One region of the Saccharopolyspora sp. NPDC000995 genome, then DNA from elsewhere that is predicted to be linked to it. Evidence: riboswitches for the same ligand, from Rfam matches in the RefSeq annotation. Region 1 holds a riboswitch; each other region holds the start of a gene.

Region 1 (4,397 bases):
AGCGGTCGACGCTCCACGTTGCCGGGCTGTAGGCACCCGGCAACCGGTCCAGGTCCACCACAGCGACGGCATGCGTCTCGGCGACGGTGTCCAAGATCCGGTTGAGTTCGCCGATGCGCCTGGCCAGTGCCCTCCGCAACGGCCCGGGCAACCGGAAGATCCGGCCGTGGTCGTGGTATCGGATCGTCACGACGGTCGCGCCGACGGCGGTTAGCGCGCGCACGATGTCGTTGAGCTGCCGCCGTAGCCGTCGGGCGTCGAAGTCGGAGCGCATCGTGTCGTTCATGTCGACCATCACCACGGCCGCATCCGGCGCGGCGCGAAGGGCGACGGGCAACTGGGCGTCACGCACGGCTGCGACACGCGCCCCGCTCGATGCCAGATTCGCCAGCTCCGCGGCGCCGAGCGCTTCGGCCAGCAGCGGCGCGAAACCGCGCCACCCGCCAACCACCGGATCGCCCATGCCGATGGCGACCGAATCGCCGAGCACCGCCAGGGTCCGTGTTTGTCGCGGGCCGGGCGGGCCCGCCGTGATCGCGTCCTGCACGTGAGCATAGTGATCGCCGATCTTCCTGCGGCGGTGAGGCGGCGGTGACGATCCGGCGACCGCTTGGCGAAGAATCGCCGCGTCAGCGGGGTTCGGCGCGGTAGTCCTTGTCAGGCCAGAATGGCCATTCCTCGAAGGCCAGGCACTTCCCGTCCGGGGCGAACCGCAGGATCCACAGATCCCGGTACTCCTGGGCCGCCGGGCCGCCGTAGCGGACCACCTCCCGCACGACAGCGGTCACCTTCGAGCGCCACAGGGCTGCTCGTCAGCCGGAAATCCTCGTCGGGCCCGACGCGCTCGGCCTCCCACATCCGCCCGATGGCGTCGAGCCCCACAACGGGTTTGCGGTACGGGCCTGCTGGTACGTCGGGTCAGAGGTGAAGATCGGCCACCACAGCCAGTCGCATTCACCACAACACCATTCCCATCATGATCAACCCCGTCCACTCCACGGGGGCGAGCCGCACGCCCACCACCGGAAACACCGCTACTTGACTTCGCCCTCATAGGCTGCACAGAAGGCAAAGCGCTAACGGGCCCTGACATGGCCAGGTAGTGGGTCAGCTGGATTGGTCGCCGCTGCCGTAGGGGCGGGTGAGGATTTCCAGGGCGTGGCCGTCGGGGTCGTCGAAGTAGACGCCGCGCCCGCCGTCCCGGGTGTTGATCTGCCCCGCGTCGTGGTGCCCGGGGTCCGCCCAGTAGGGCAGTTCCCGCGCCTGGATCCGCGCGAAGATCTCGTCGAACTCGCCTTCGCTGACCAGGAACGCGTAGTGCTGCGGGGTGATCTCCTCTTCAGTCTCCAGGTAGTCCAGCGTGACGTCGTTGCTGGTCTGGGCGCACATGAACGGCCCGAAGGGTTCCGGATCGGGCAGCCCGAGCAGATCGGCGGCGAACCGTGCATTGGCGATCTTGTCGGTGGTGGCGACGATCGTGTGGTTGAGCTGAACGGCCATGGTATTGCTCGCTTTCCTCGTCGTGCTGCGGTACTCCGGAGGGTAGGACTTCGACCAAGGTCGAAGTCAATGGGAACGGCAGCCGGACCCGTCCAGGCATCGCTCGTCCGGGTGGCGATTCGTCGGCGCGTGCCCGGCGGCCTACCGTCGAGCAGGCGGGAACCGGCGAGGAGCGGGGAGCCCGGTGGCGGACAACGCGCCACGGACGATCGCTCGGGCAACGTGATCGAGGGGGCGCGGTCGAGCTCGGCGCGTAACGAGGTGCGGGCCGGTGCGGCGTCGTCCGATTTGCGCGGAAAGTACGAGCAGGCCGTCGATCGGGAATCCGCCTATGAACTGCTGTCGAAGAAGGTCGCCGCCCGGGAGTCGCCCGAAGCGCCGGAGGAGCCGGAAGCGCCGGAGGAGCCGGGGCTGTTCGAGAAGGCGATGGAGAACCCCGAGGCGCGGTCGTTCTTCCGATCGCGGCGAGCACCCTCGGCCGGGAGATCACCCGGGGATTGTTCGGCAACCGCCGTAGGTGATCGGACTCACCTGACATCCGTCACCTCCTCGGGGTAAAGTGCCTCCAACTTATCCACGCGGGAGCTCGGGCGCACCGGGCTGAGAGGGTGGCACCGCACGCGCCACCGACCGCAGAACCTGTCCGGATAATGCCGGCGTAGGGAGCTGTTGATGGCGCTTGACGTCGATCGTGCCGAAGTTCCTCACACCCTGGACGAACCGGCGCCCAAGACGCTGGGCGTACTCGACCAGGGCGCGTTCTGGGGCAACCTCGGGGTGAGCTTGCTCGGGTTCAGCGGGGCGCTGGCCGTGCTCGCGCCGAGCGGAGTGCCGCAGCTGTCCTTCACGGCCGCCGTCACCGCGTGCGTGGTGGGCACCGTCATAGGCAGCATCATGGTCGGGATTTCGGCGATCCCCGGGGCGCGCACCGGGGCACCCGCGATGATGTTGCTGCGGGGCCTTTTCGGCACCAAGCTGTCCTACCTGCCGACCGTGCTGAACGTCCTGCAGTTGGTCGGCTGGGGCACCTTCGAGCTTCTGGTGATCGCGCAGGGCGCGGAGGCGCTGTTCGGCGGCGGCCCGCGATGGTTGTACGTGGTGCTGGCCGGGGCGCTGACCACCGCGCTCACGCTGCGCCCGCTCGGCGCGCTGCGCCTGTTGCGGCGCTACGTCAGCATCGCGGTGGCGATCGCGATGGTGTTCTTCTTCGTCCAGCTGCTGGTGAGCAATCCGCTGCCGGACATGAGCACCGGTTCCTGGCAGGGGTTCTGGCCGGGCGCGGACGCCGCGCTGGCCGTCGCGGTGTCCTGGATCCCGGTTGCCTCGGACTACTCGCGGCACTCGAAGTCGGCGACCGGCGCGTTCACCGCCGCGACGGTGGGCTACTCGGTCACCCAGATCGCCTGCTACCTGCTTGGGCTGCTCGGGTTGGCGCTGGTCGCCGGCGATGCCGACAAAGCGTTCGACCCGCTGCTGGCGGTTCCGCTCGGGGTGATCTTCTTCGGGATCCTGGTGCTTCGCGAGGTCGACCAGTCCTTCGCCAACACCTACTCGACCGCGGTCTCCATCCAGAACCTGCGGCCCAGCGCGGACCGCCGGGTGCTGTGCCTGGTCGTCGGCGCGGTGATCACGCTGTTCGCGCTGACCCTGGACATCGCCCAGTTCTCGAACTTCCTGTTGCTGATCGGCTCGGTGTTCGTGCCGATGTTCGGCGTGCTGGCGGTGGACTACTTCGTGCACGCCCGCCGCCGCGACTGGGACCTGTCCGCGCAGGCCCCGTCCCGCTGGGGCATGCTGCTTGCCTGGCTGCTCGGCTTCTCGACGTTCCAGCTGATCAACCCGGGCGAGCTCGGCTGGTGGAGCCAGCTGTGGACGGGTGTGCGGGACGCGCTCGGCTTCACGGTACCGACGTGGATGAGCGCTGCCCTCACCTCGTTCCTCGTGGCCGCCCTCGCGGCTGCGCTCATCGGAGCCTTCCGCCGCCGCCCCGACGGGAGCTGAGCTCAGCGGCCATCCGTGACGGAGCCGCGTCCGCTTCGCGCGGTTTGACCCGGTGATCGCTTCACAGGGCCACGAACTCCGGGCTCTTCAAGGACAGTTGCGCGGTCGACCCCGGCGCAGAACGAGCGCGGTGCGGCGAGCAGCACCGCGCGCTGTTGACTCGGCATGTCTGCACTCCGAACTCGATCGGCTGTTGCCGAACCCCGGCCGCCGCCCGGAGGCGGTGTTCCCAGATCCGGGTGGTAGCCGGGATCGGTGGTCGGTGTCAGTGGTCGCGGCGGGTCATCAGGTGGGCGAGGGCGCTGAGCTCCTCGGCCGCGCGCGGGGCCGGGTCGCAGCGGTGCAGGTCGCTCAGCGCGGATGCGAGCAGGTCGTCGGCTTGGTTCTGGCTCCAGGCGCGCCCACCGGCCAGCGCGATCAGCTCGGCGGACTGGGCCAGGTCGCTGCTGGACAGCGGCTGGTCGCGGAGGTAGAGGGCGGCCAGCCGCCGACCGGCCTGCGTGCCGGAGGTCAGCGCGGAAACCACCGGCAGGGTCTTCTTGCGGGTGCGCAGGTCGGAGAACACCGGTTTGCCGGTGACCGCCGGATCGCCCCAGATGCCCAGCAAGTCGTCGACGTGCTGGAAAGCCAGCCCCAGCCGCTCGCCGAAGCTGCGGAGCCGGGCGACCTGGTCGGCCTTGCCACCGCCGAACATCGCGCCGACAGCGCAGGCGCAGCCAAGCAGCGCCCCCGTTTTGTCCCGGGCCATCCGCTGGCATTCGGTCAGTTCCACGTTGCGCTGGTCCTCGAAGGCGAGGTCCGCGATCTGGCCGTTGATCAGGTTCAGCACAGCGGTGCTCAACATCCGCATCGCCGTGGCGGCCTCGGGATGCCGGCACGACGACAGCACGTCGGCG
Region 2 (4,397 bases), on a different contig from region 1:
AACCCGGGCTGTACCGGGACGACGACCTGCGCGAGGTCATGGTGTGCCTGCAGTCGGACCTGCTCGACGATTCCGTGCCCGCGCTGGCCGGATTCCTGTTGGACACGCTGGGCGAGTGGGGCGTGCGCCCCGAGCAGGTCGGCATCGTCGAAGGCATCCCGCGCGTGGACCGCGAGGTCTTCGCGCTGGTGGAACACGACCTGCCGGGCGCCCGCTTCTACCCGTTCTCCGAGATCATGGCCGACGGGCTGCCCGCGGCGGGCGGGCAGCGCTGGCTGTCCAGCCGATTCCACCTGCACCTGATGGCGGCCGCGGCCGGAGCGCACGGGGTCGCGGTGTCGATCAACTCCGGCTACTACACCAACAAGCACCGGTCGCTGATCGACTGCGGCTCCGGCTGGACGCTCAGCGAAGGCCTGCGGATCCCGGCCATGCCGACCAGCGGTGGATTCGCCGCCAATGCGTTGCAGGAACTCAAGCGGGGCAAGGAAGAACTCGCGAAGAAGGTCTACGGGGGCTGACCTATTCGTCGCCTTCGACGAGATCCTGCTGCTCCCGACGGCGGTCGGCGAGGTAGAACGGCGCAGCCGCTAACACGGGCACCAGCATGCCCGCCAGAACGATCAGAAGAGAATTGCCCACGGTCGTCGAAACTCCGTCTACGGTGGGAAGAACCCACACCCAAGTCCTCGCCCGGACGGGCGTCTCGATGGGAGCATCGCTTCGAACCGCGATTCGTTACGGGCCCATTCGGGCACCGGATCACGCCAGGCCGAAGTGCGTTCTTCCCACCCTGCAACGGGTTTCGCGATTACTTTAGGAATCGTGAAGTCTGCCACTCCTCCTTGATCCAAGCGCTGTTCCAGAACAGCCACTCGTACTCAGTCGCTCGGGTGAACGCGTCGAGCATCCGCTGCCGCGTCTCGGCGTCGACGCCCTTGGTGACCCGGTCGGTGAGGTCGCGCGCGGTCAGCACCGCCTCGGCGAACTCGTCGTCGGCGTAGGTCTGGATCCACGCCCGGTACGGGTGATCTTCGGCACCGCCGGTGGCTTCCAGGATGGTGGTGCCCACGTGCTGGTACACCCAGAAGCACGGCAGGATCGCCGCCAGCAGCACCGGATACGACTCGGTCAGCGCGGTCGCCCGCAGGTACGAGGTGTAAGCCAGGCATGACGGGGACGTGTCGATCCCGGCGATCTCGGCGTCGGTGAGGCCGAACTCCGCGACGTAACCGGCATGCAAACGGCGCTCCTCGACCAGTGCGCCCTGGGACGCACCGGCCAGGAACGCCGCGTCCTCGGCGTTGTCGGCCCGCGTCGCGGCGGCCGCCAGCGCCTGCGCGAAACCGACCAGGTAGCGCGCGTCCTGCACGATGTAGAACGCGAACCGGTCGCGGTCCAGGGTGCCATCGGTGAGCGCGGTGTTGAACGGGTGCTCGACGATCGCCTGCTGCAGATCGGCGGTGAGCGCCCATGCCTCGGCGCAGAAACCGTCGGCGGGCGGAGCGGGCAGCTTACTCATCAGGACCTCTCGTCGTATGCGCAACCCCGGTGCACTGCTGGGTGCCGGTGCCGCTTTAGAACCAGTTCTTCTATGTCTTCGAAGCGCCGGAAGCGCTTAGCCCACCTGTGCGAACTTGCACCGCCGCGGGTTCTCAGACGTCATCTGGCAAGGACTGCCCCGAAGCCGGTCATGCGCAAATCGGGGGCCCCAAAGTCCAGGCGATGTCTGAGGTTGCGCCACCCGCACCGCCGCGCGAGGCGAGCCCGAAACCGGAAACGGTCACCACCAGTGGTGGAAGTGGTGCACCGGGCCGTGGCCGTGGCCCACATCGAGCCGGTCGGAAGCGCGCAGAGCCTCCGTCAGGTACTCCTTGGCCTCGCGCACCGCTTCGAGCCAGTCCGCGCGCTGCGGGCGCAGCGCCGCTATAGCGGCCGACAGCGTGCAGCCGGTGCCGTGGTCGTTGGTGGTCACGACGCGCTCGCTGGAGAGGAATTCGGCGATGCCGTCGCCGTAGAGCAGGTCCGAGCTGGACCGGCCGTCGAGGTGACCGCCCTTGAGCAGCACCTGCTTCGCGCCCAACCCGGCCAGCCGCTCGGCCTGCGCGGGCATGTCGTCGGGGTCGGTGATCTCCGGCTCGCCCAGCAGATCGGCGGCCTCGGGCAGGTTCGGGGTGATCAGGTCCACGCGCGGCAGCAGCTCGTCGCGCAGCACGCTGACCGCCTCAGGCGCGAGCAACCGGTCACCGCTCTTGGCGACCATCACCGGATCCAGCACAACGCGCGGCAGCGCGTAGCGGTCGAGGACCCCGATCACCGCGCGGATCACCTCGGCGTTGGCCAACATGCCGATCTTGACCGCGTCCACCCGCACGTCGTCGAGCAGTGTGACCAACTGCGCGGTGATGAACTCCGGCGGCACCTCGTGGACCTCGGAAACGCCGGTGGTGGTCTGCGCGACCAGCGCGGTGATCACGGACATGCCGTAGGCGCCGTGCGCGGAGAAGGTCTTCAGATCGGCTTGCACACCGGCGCCGCCGCTGGGGTCGGTGCCTGCGATGGTCAGCACATTGGGAACCATGACGTCCCTCCGCTAGTACGAGCTAGGTCAGGTTCAACGGGTCTGTTCTCAGCCCGGCAGCCCGGGCACCCCGCGTCACTGCCACCAACCTAACAACCGGGGCCGCCGCGCGACCACGCCCTCGGCGTCCTCAGTCGATCAGGCCCACCACCACGCCGGCGGTGAGCACCTCGCCGGGCCGCACCTGGTGCCAGAGCGTTCCGGTGGCCAGCGCCGAAACCCACCCGATCGTCGTGCCGCAGCAGTCGTCGGCGACCTGGACCTCCGCCACCCGATCGCCGACGTGCACCCGGCTGCCGTCCGAGACCAGCCAGCACACCAGCACTCCACGTGCCCGACCGTGACCGGCCCGCTGTCGCCTCAACTCAGGAAAGTGCACCTCGGTCATCCCCGCCCCCTCGGTGATGGCTTCAGCATTGCCGCGCATGCGCCTCGCGACAAGACCGCCCGGCCGCCGAGCGGTCGGTGCCTGCTCCGATAGGCGCACGGCCGCTCGCCCGGCGCCCGGCACAGCGATCGAATTCACACCATGAAGGCCCCCACCGGCAGGCCAGCCAACCCTTCGTCGCGGACTAAAGTGGTTGATGATGGAAACCACGACCGATGCCCCGAGCTTCGCCCGTTCCCGCCGGCAGCCCCGGCCGGAGGATCCCGCCCGGATCTGGGCCCCGCTGGCGGACCTGACCGAAGCCGCCGTGGCGGCCGCCGGTTCGGGGACGGTGGCGATCACCCGCGGATTCGACCGCAACAGCAGGCAGCGCGCGAATGCGCTGCGCGAGTTGCTGAACCGGCGCGACGTCGCCGCGGTTGAAGTGACTCCGGCTCCCGGCAGCGACCGGCTGCTGGCCGACGCCGAGATCACCGCGGTGGTCAACCTGATCGGCGCCGGATCGTGGCAGCCCTACCGGGTGGCCGCCGAGCTGCGCGCCCCGGTGCTCGCGCCGAAGCCCGGCGACGGCCCCGCCGAGGAGGTCAAGCGGGACGTGATCGCCCTGGCCGGCGACTCCGGCCAGCGTGACGTCGCGATCTCGCACGTCGCCGTGCGCGCCGAGGACCCTGCCGGCAGCCGGCTGGTCCTGACCTTCGACGGTGAGCAGCTGACGGTGCCCGGCGGCTGGCTGACCATGACGGTGCAGGGCGGCAAGCTGCAGGTTCAGGTCGGCGGCGCGGACATCCCGGAGCGGACGCTGACCACCCGCGAGATCCGGGTCGAGGCCTTCGACGCGCCGCACCGGCTGGTGCGCGACGAGCTGCCGATCGCCGACTTCGAGGAAGCCGCGGTTACCTTCACCGCCGAACCGAACGGCCTGGTGGTCCGCCCGGTCTGAAGACCGGCCGCCCCCGCCGGTGTCCGCAGTTTCAATTGGGTGTGGCTCTTTTGCTCTCCGGATCAACCACTACCGGTACTTACTAGGGGAGCTGTGGTCGGGGGGTTCGGCGGGCGGTGATCATGAAAGGGGCTCCTTCTGACTACGTGGTGGGCGTCTGACGTCCATCAACGTAAAGAAGGAGCCCTGTGGCAGGTACGCGAACCACGATGTCGCCGGAGCGTTCGAATCCTCTCGGGCGGTGTTCGGGTCGATCATCACGGAGCTCGGCGCCGTTGACCGTGGCATCACGCATGGCGAGCTGGAAGAGCCGCTGACCGAGCGGTCCCGGCAGTTGATGCGCCGGCTGCTACAGAAACATCTTGATCTTCGTGCGGTGCGTGAGCACCCGGTTCCCGGTGGCGTGACCGGCCCCGAGGGCATACAGCGCACTCTCCTGGAGCGGGTCGCCGGCGTGGTCTGGCCACGGTGTTCGGGGAGGTGACCGT
Region 3 (4,397 bases), on a different contig from region 1:
CATGATCGTGGACGGCTTCATCGGCATCGGTGTGGGCTGGCGGCTCGGCAGGGACCGGCCAGCCCCCGACCGGTTCTGGTGAGCCGGTCCCGGTCGGCCAGCGCCCTCCGCTCTCACTCCAGCGGACGGCCGGGGCTGGAGGCCTGGGCCCAGAAGCGCTTGGGAATTCGGCCCGCCAGGGACGCCAGGCGGCCTCCCTCGACCGCCGCTCGCATCGCCGCCGCCATGCGCTCCGGGTCCTGGGCGCGGGTCACCGCAGTGGCCAGGAGGACGGCGGAGCAGCCGAGCTCCATCGCCAGCGCCGCGTCCGAGGCCGTGCCGATGCCCGCGTCCAGCACGACCGGCACCGATGCGCGAGAGACGATCATCTCGATGTTGTGCGCGTTCCGGATGCCCAGGCCGGTGCCGATCGGCGAACCGAGCGGCATCACCGCCGCGCAGCCGACCTCCTCCAACTTCAGCGCCAGCACCGGGTCGTCGTTGGTGTAGGCGAGCACCACGAAGCCCTGGTCGACCAGCTGTTCCGCGGCGTCGAGCAGCTCCACCGGGTCGGGCAGCAGGGTGTCCTCGTCGGCGACTACCTCCAGTTTGACCCAGTTCGTCTCCAGCGCCTCCCGCGCCAGCTGCGCGGTCAACACGGCCTCAGCCGCCGTCCGGCAGCCCGCCGTGTTCGGCAGGGCTTCGATGCCGAGCTTGCGCAGCAGGTCGAGCACCCCGGTGCCGCCGCCGGCGTCTGAGCGGCGCATCGCCACTGTCGTCAGCTCGGTTCCGGACGCGATCAGCGCACGCTCCAGGACCGCGAGGTTCGTCGCCCCTCCGGTCCCGGTGATCAGGCGCGAACCGAACTCGCGGCCTGCGATCACCAACGGGTCGTCCATAACTCTCCTAATGATGGGTTCGGGTGGCGCGGAAACCGATGCTCCGGTTCGAGGCGCATGTACTTCATCTGCCCCGCAACGGGTCGGTTCGGGCTGGCCCGCAACCTTCCGGGTTGTAGCCCCTCATCCGGGTGGGGCGGAGCCACGTCACCCTCCTTGCACTGCGGTGAGGACCTCGATGGTGGCATCGGGGCTCAGCGTGGTGCCCGGCCACATGGCACGCGGCACCACCGCCCCGTCCAGCGCCACGGCCACGCCCCGGTCGGGCACCCCGAATTCCTGCAGCACCGTCGCGAGCACTGCGTCGGCGGCTACCTGCCGGGTCTCCCCGTTTATCACGACGTGCACTGCTGTCCTCCCCATCGGCTCGGATCGGCGGCCTTGATCTCGGTGGCAGGCTCCTCGCCGTGCAGCAGCGCGAGCACCGCCTCGACGGTGACCGGGGCGAGCAGGAAGCCGCCGCGGTGATGCCCGGTGGCCGCCAGCACACCAGGTTCCAGCCAGCCAATCACCGGCAGGTTGTCGTCGGTGCTCGGGCGCAACCCGGCCGCGGACTCGACGAGCTGGTACTCGGTGATACCCGGCATCAGCCGCTCGGCGGCGGCGATCAGGTCCCGCACCCCGCCCACGGTGACCTCGGTGTCGAACCCGACTTCGTACTGGGTGGCGCCGAGCACCAGCCCGCCGTCGTCGCGCGGCACCAGATAGGTCTGCCGTCCGCGCACCGGGCCGCGGATCGTGCGGCTGGGCGGCGGCAGCGCCGTGGTCCGCGCGCGCAGGCGGAGGATTTCGCCTTTCACCGGCCGGATTCGGTCCTTCAACGCGGGGTGCAGCGCGCCCGAGTGGACGCCCGCCGCGATCACCGCGACATCGCAGTCCACAGTGGAATCGTCTTCGAGCTCCACCGCGCCAGGCCGGACCCGCTTCGCGTTCGCGGCGACGAAATCGACGCCTGCCGCAGCGGCGGCCGCGCGCAGCGCAGCCAGCGCGAGGCGGTTGTCGGCCGCGAGGTCGCCCGGCACCTCAAGCCCACCGCGCACCGCCGGTCCCAGGGATGGCTCCAGGTGTCGCACCTCCCGGCTGGTCAGGCGGGTGACGGTGCGGCCGAGCCGGGCGAGGTGATCGACGAGGCTGTCCAGCTCGGCCCGGTCGGCGCTGTCCACGCCGACGACCAGGGTTCCCTCACGGCGCAATCCCGAAGGCAGGCCGGAGGCTCGACCGAGCTCGTCGGCGAACGCCGGCCACAGCCGCAGCGACGCCTCGCCCAGTTCCAGCAGTTCCTCTTCGCCGGGCCACGCCTCGGCGATCGGCGCCAGCATCCCGCCGGCCACGTTGGAAGCCCCGGACGCCGGTTCGGCGTCGACGAGCTGCACCCGATGTCCCGCGGCGGCTGCGCGCCAGGCCACGGACATGCCGATCACGCCGCCGCCGACAACGACGACGTACTTCTTCCGTCCTTCAGACACTTCACGCTCCCTGCGCCGGCATGACCCGGATCAGGTTCGACGGTCGGGGCCAACGCCCCCTCTCAGCCCGGTACCCGGACTCCCGTGCTCACCGAGGACCACCGTACCGGGCGAGGATCGCGACGTCAGGAGCGAGGTCGAGCAATTTTCACGATGCCCGGGGCGTGAGCGCCAAGCGCGTCCGGCGACCGCGCCGCAGGGGGCTACCCTGTGGAACATGCCTGGATTGGACGGCTTCGGCATCCGCGCCCGCCTCGACGAATCGCGGCTATACCTGTGCACCGACGCGCGCACCGAGCGCGGTGATCTCGCGGAGCTCGCGGACGCCGCCTTGGCCGGCGGGGTCGACATCATCCAGCTGCGGGACAAGAAACCGAACGGCGCTCCGCTGGAGGCCCGCCACGAGCTGGCGGCGCTGGAGGTGCTGGCCGAGGCCTGCGTGCGGCACGGCGCGCTGCTCGCGGTGAACGACCGCGCTGACGTAGCGATGGCTGCCGAGGCCGACATCCTGCATCTCGGGCAGGACGACCTGCCGGTAGAGATCGCCCGGCGCATCGTCGGCGAGCACGTCGTGATCGGCCGGTCCACGCACGACGTGGTGCAGGCCGATGCCGCGGCCACCGAACCCGGTGTGGACTACTTCTGCACCGGTCCGGTGTGGACGACCCCGACCAAGCCGGGGCGCCAGGCGGCTGGGCTCGACCTGGTGGAGCACGCCGCGGAGCACCGCGGGCACGGTCGGCCGTGGTTCGCGATCGGCGGCATCGGCCCGGACAACCTCGACGAGGCACTCAAGGCCGGGGCGGAGCGGATCGTCGTGGTCCGCGCGATCACCGAAGCCGAGGACCCCCGGGCGGCAGCCCGAGAACTCCGCGACCGCCTGGGCTGACGCCCGTCGATCCCTGGCCCGCACCGAACGTGCACCGAGAGCAGTTGCACTGAAACCGTGACACTCCGGACATGACGCGGCCCCTGGCTGATCGCCGGGGCCGGTCGGGGAGTTACTGGGTGAGCAAGCTCAGGCCGTAGGCCTGGAGGATCTCGTTCACCGGCTGGAAGTAGGTCGTGCCGCCGGAGGTGCAGTCGCCCGAACCGCCCGAGGTCACGCCCTGGGCCTGGTTGCCGGACAGCCACGAACCACCGGAGTCACCGGGCTCTGCGCAGACGTCGGTGCGGGTCAGGCCGGTCACGGTGCCCTGCGGGTATCGCACGGTCTGGTTCTTGGCCTGCACCGAACCGCAGCGCCAGCCCGTGGTGGAACCGGAACGGCAGATGGACCCGCCCACGGCGGACTCGGTGGAGCCGGCCACGCTGACGTTGCTGCCGTTGTACTGGTTCACCAGCGCCCTCGGAGTCTCCTCGGCACCGACCCGGACCCAGGCGTAGTCGTTGTCCGGGAACGACGAGCCCTCGAACCGGCCAGTGGGCTGCGACGTGGTGTCGCCCTCGTTGCCGCAGTGCCCGGCGGTCACGAAGCCGCCCCGCACCGAAAACCCGACCGAACAGCGGGCGCTGCCGATGTAGTAGGCGTTGCCACCGATTACGTCGGCCAAGGTGCGCGGGTTCTCGATCGACTCCACAACCCGCACCGCGTCCGAGAGAACGCCAGTGGACCGCACGAACTGCGCCGCCTCAACGGCACTGCCCAACCTGGTGGTGACGACGACGGAGTTTGTGCGGCTGTCGGCGTACCAGCCGGAAACCTGCTTGGGGGCTGCGGCGCTGCGAAGGTTCAGGCCCTCGACTACCCCGTTGAGCTCCTCGATGGAGTAGTCGACAAGCGTGGGCTCGGCACCGGCCGCCCGCACCGCGTCGAAGGCGGCCGGGTCGGTGACGCCGACGACGAGCTTGCCCCTCGCCGGGTCGAAGTACGCCCCGCCGAAGGTGCCACCCAGCGAGCCGCGGAGCTGCTGCTCCGCGCGATTGGCGTCGGCTTCCTGGTCGAGCCGCTGGAGGGCCTGGTCCCGGTCGAGTCCCAGATCGCGCTGCATCGCGTCGAGCAGGGTCACCGCTTCGCTCGCGAGCGGCGCGGTTTCAGTGGTGGCGGTGGCTG

The links. Region 1 has a riboswitch for thiamine pyrophosphate ahead of ACWDKQ_RS33725 (purine-cytosine permease family protein). Riboswitches for the same ligand answer to the same signal wherever they lie in the genome.
Region 2: another riboswitch for thiamine pyrophosphate. It lies ahead of thiD (bifunctional hydroxymethylpyrimidine kinase/phosphomethylpyrimidine kinase); the one in region 1 lies ahead of ACWDKQ_RS33725 (purine-cytosine permease family protein).
Region 3: another riboswitch for thiamine pyrophosphate. It lies ahead of thiO (glycine oxidase ThiO); the one in region 1 lies ahead of ACWDKQ_RS33725 (purine-cytosine permease family protein).

What each region holds. Positions count from the first base shown of each region.
Region 1 covers NZ_JBSFLZ010000186.1:2,518-6,914, reverse strand. Annotated here, with positions in the region: gene ACWDKQ_RS33745 (SGNH/GDSL hydrolase family protein) at 1-490, opposite strand, end outside; gene ACWDKQ_RS33740 (hypothetical protein) at 630-788, opposite strand; gene ACWDKQ_RS33735 (VOC family protein) at 1,108-1,500, opposite strand; gene ACWDKQ_RS33730 (helicase HerA-like domain-containing protein) at 1,570-2,058, shown strand; TPP riboswitch at 2,069-2,182, shown strand; gene ACWDKQ_RS33725 (purine-cytosine permease family protein) at 2,173-3,501, shown strand; gene ACWDKQ_RS33720 (family 2 encapsulin nanocompartment cargo protein polyprenyl transferase) at 3,767-4,397, opposite strand, start outside.
Region 2 covers NZ_JBSFLZ010000003.1:103,886-108,282, forward strand. Annotated here, with positions in the region: gene ACWDKQ_RS02510 (polysaccharide pyruvyl transferase family protein) at 1-521, shown strand, start outside; gene tenA (thiaminase II) at 812-1,522, opposite strand; gene thiD (bifunctional hydroxymethylpyrimidine kinase/phosphomethylpyrimidine kinase) at 1,784-2,581, opposite strand; TPP riboswitch at 2,569-2,664, opposite strand; gene ACWDKQ_RS02525 (hypothetical protein) at 2,712-3,008, opposite strand; gene ACWDKQ_RS02530 (hypothetical protein) at 3,169-3,909, shown strand; gene ACWDKQ_RS02535 (hypothetical protein) at 4,151-4,393, shown strand.
Region 3 covers NZ_JBSFLZ010000043.1:29,487-33,883, forward strand. Annotated here, with positions in the region: gene ACWDKQ_RS16530 (hypothetical protein) at 1-82, shown strand, start outside; gene thiG (thiazole synthase) at 114-878, opposite strand; gene thiS (sulfur carrier protein ThiS) at 1,026-1,226, opposite strand; gene thiO (glycine oxidase ThiO) at 1,214-2,344, opposite strand; TPP riboswitch at 2,335-2,440, opposite strand; gene thiE (thiamine phosphate synthase) at 2,562-3,233, shown strand; gene ACWDKQ_RS16555 (S1 family peptidase) at 3,346-4,397, opposite strand, start outside.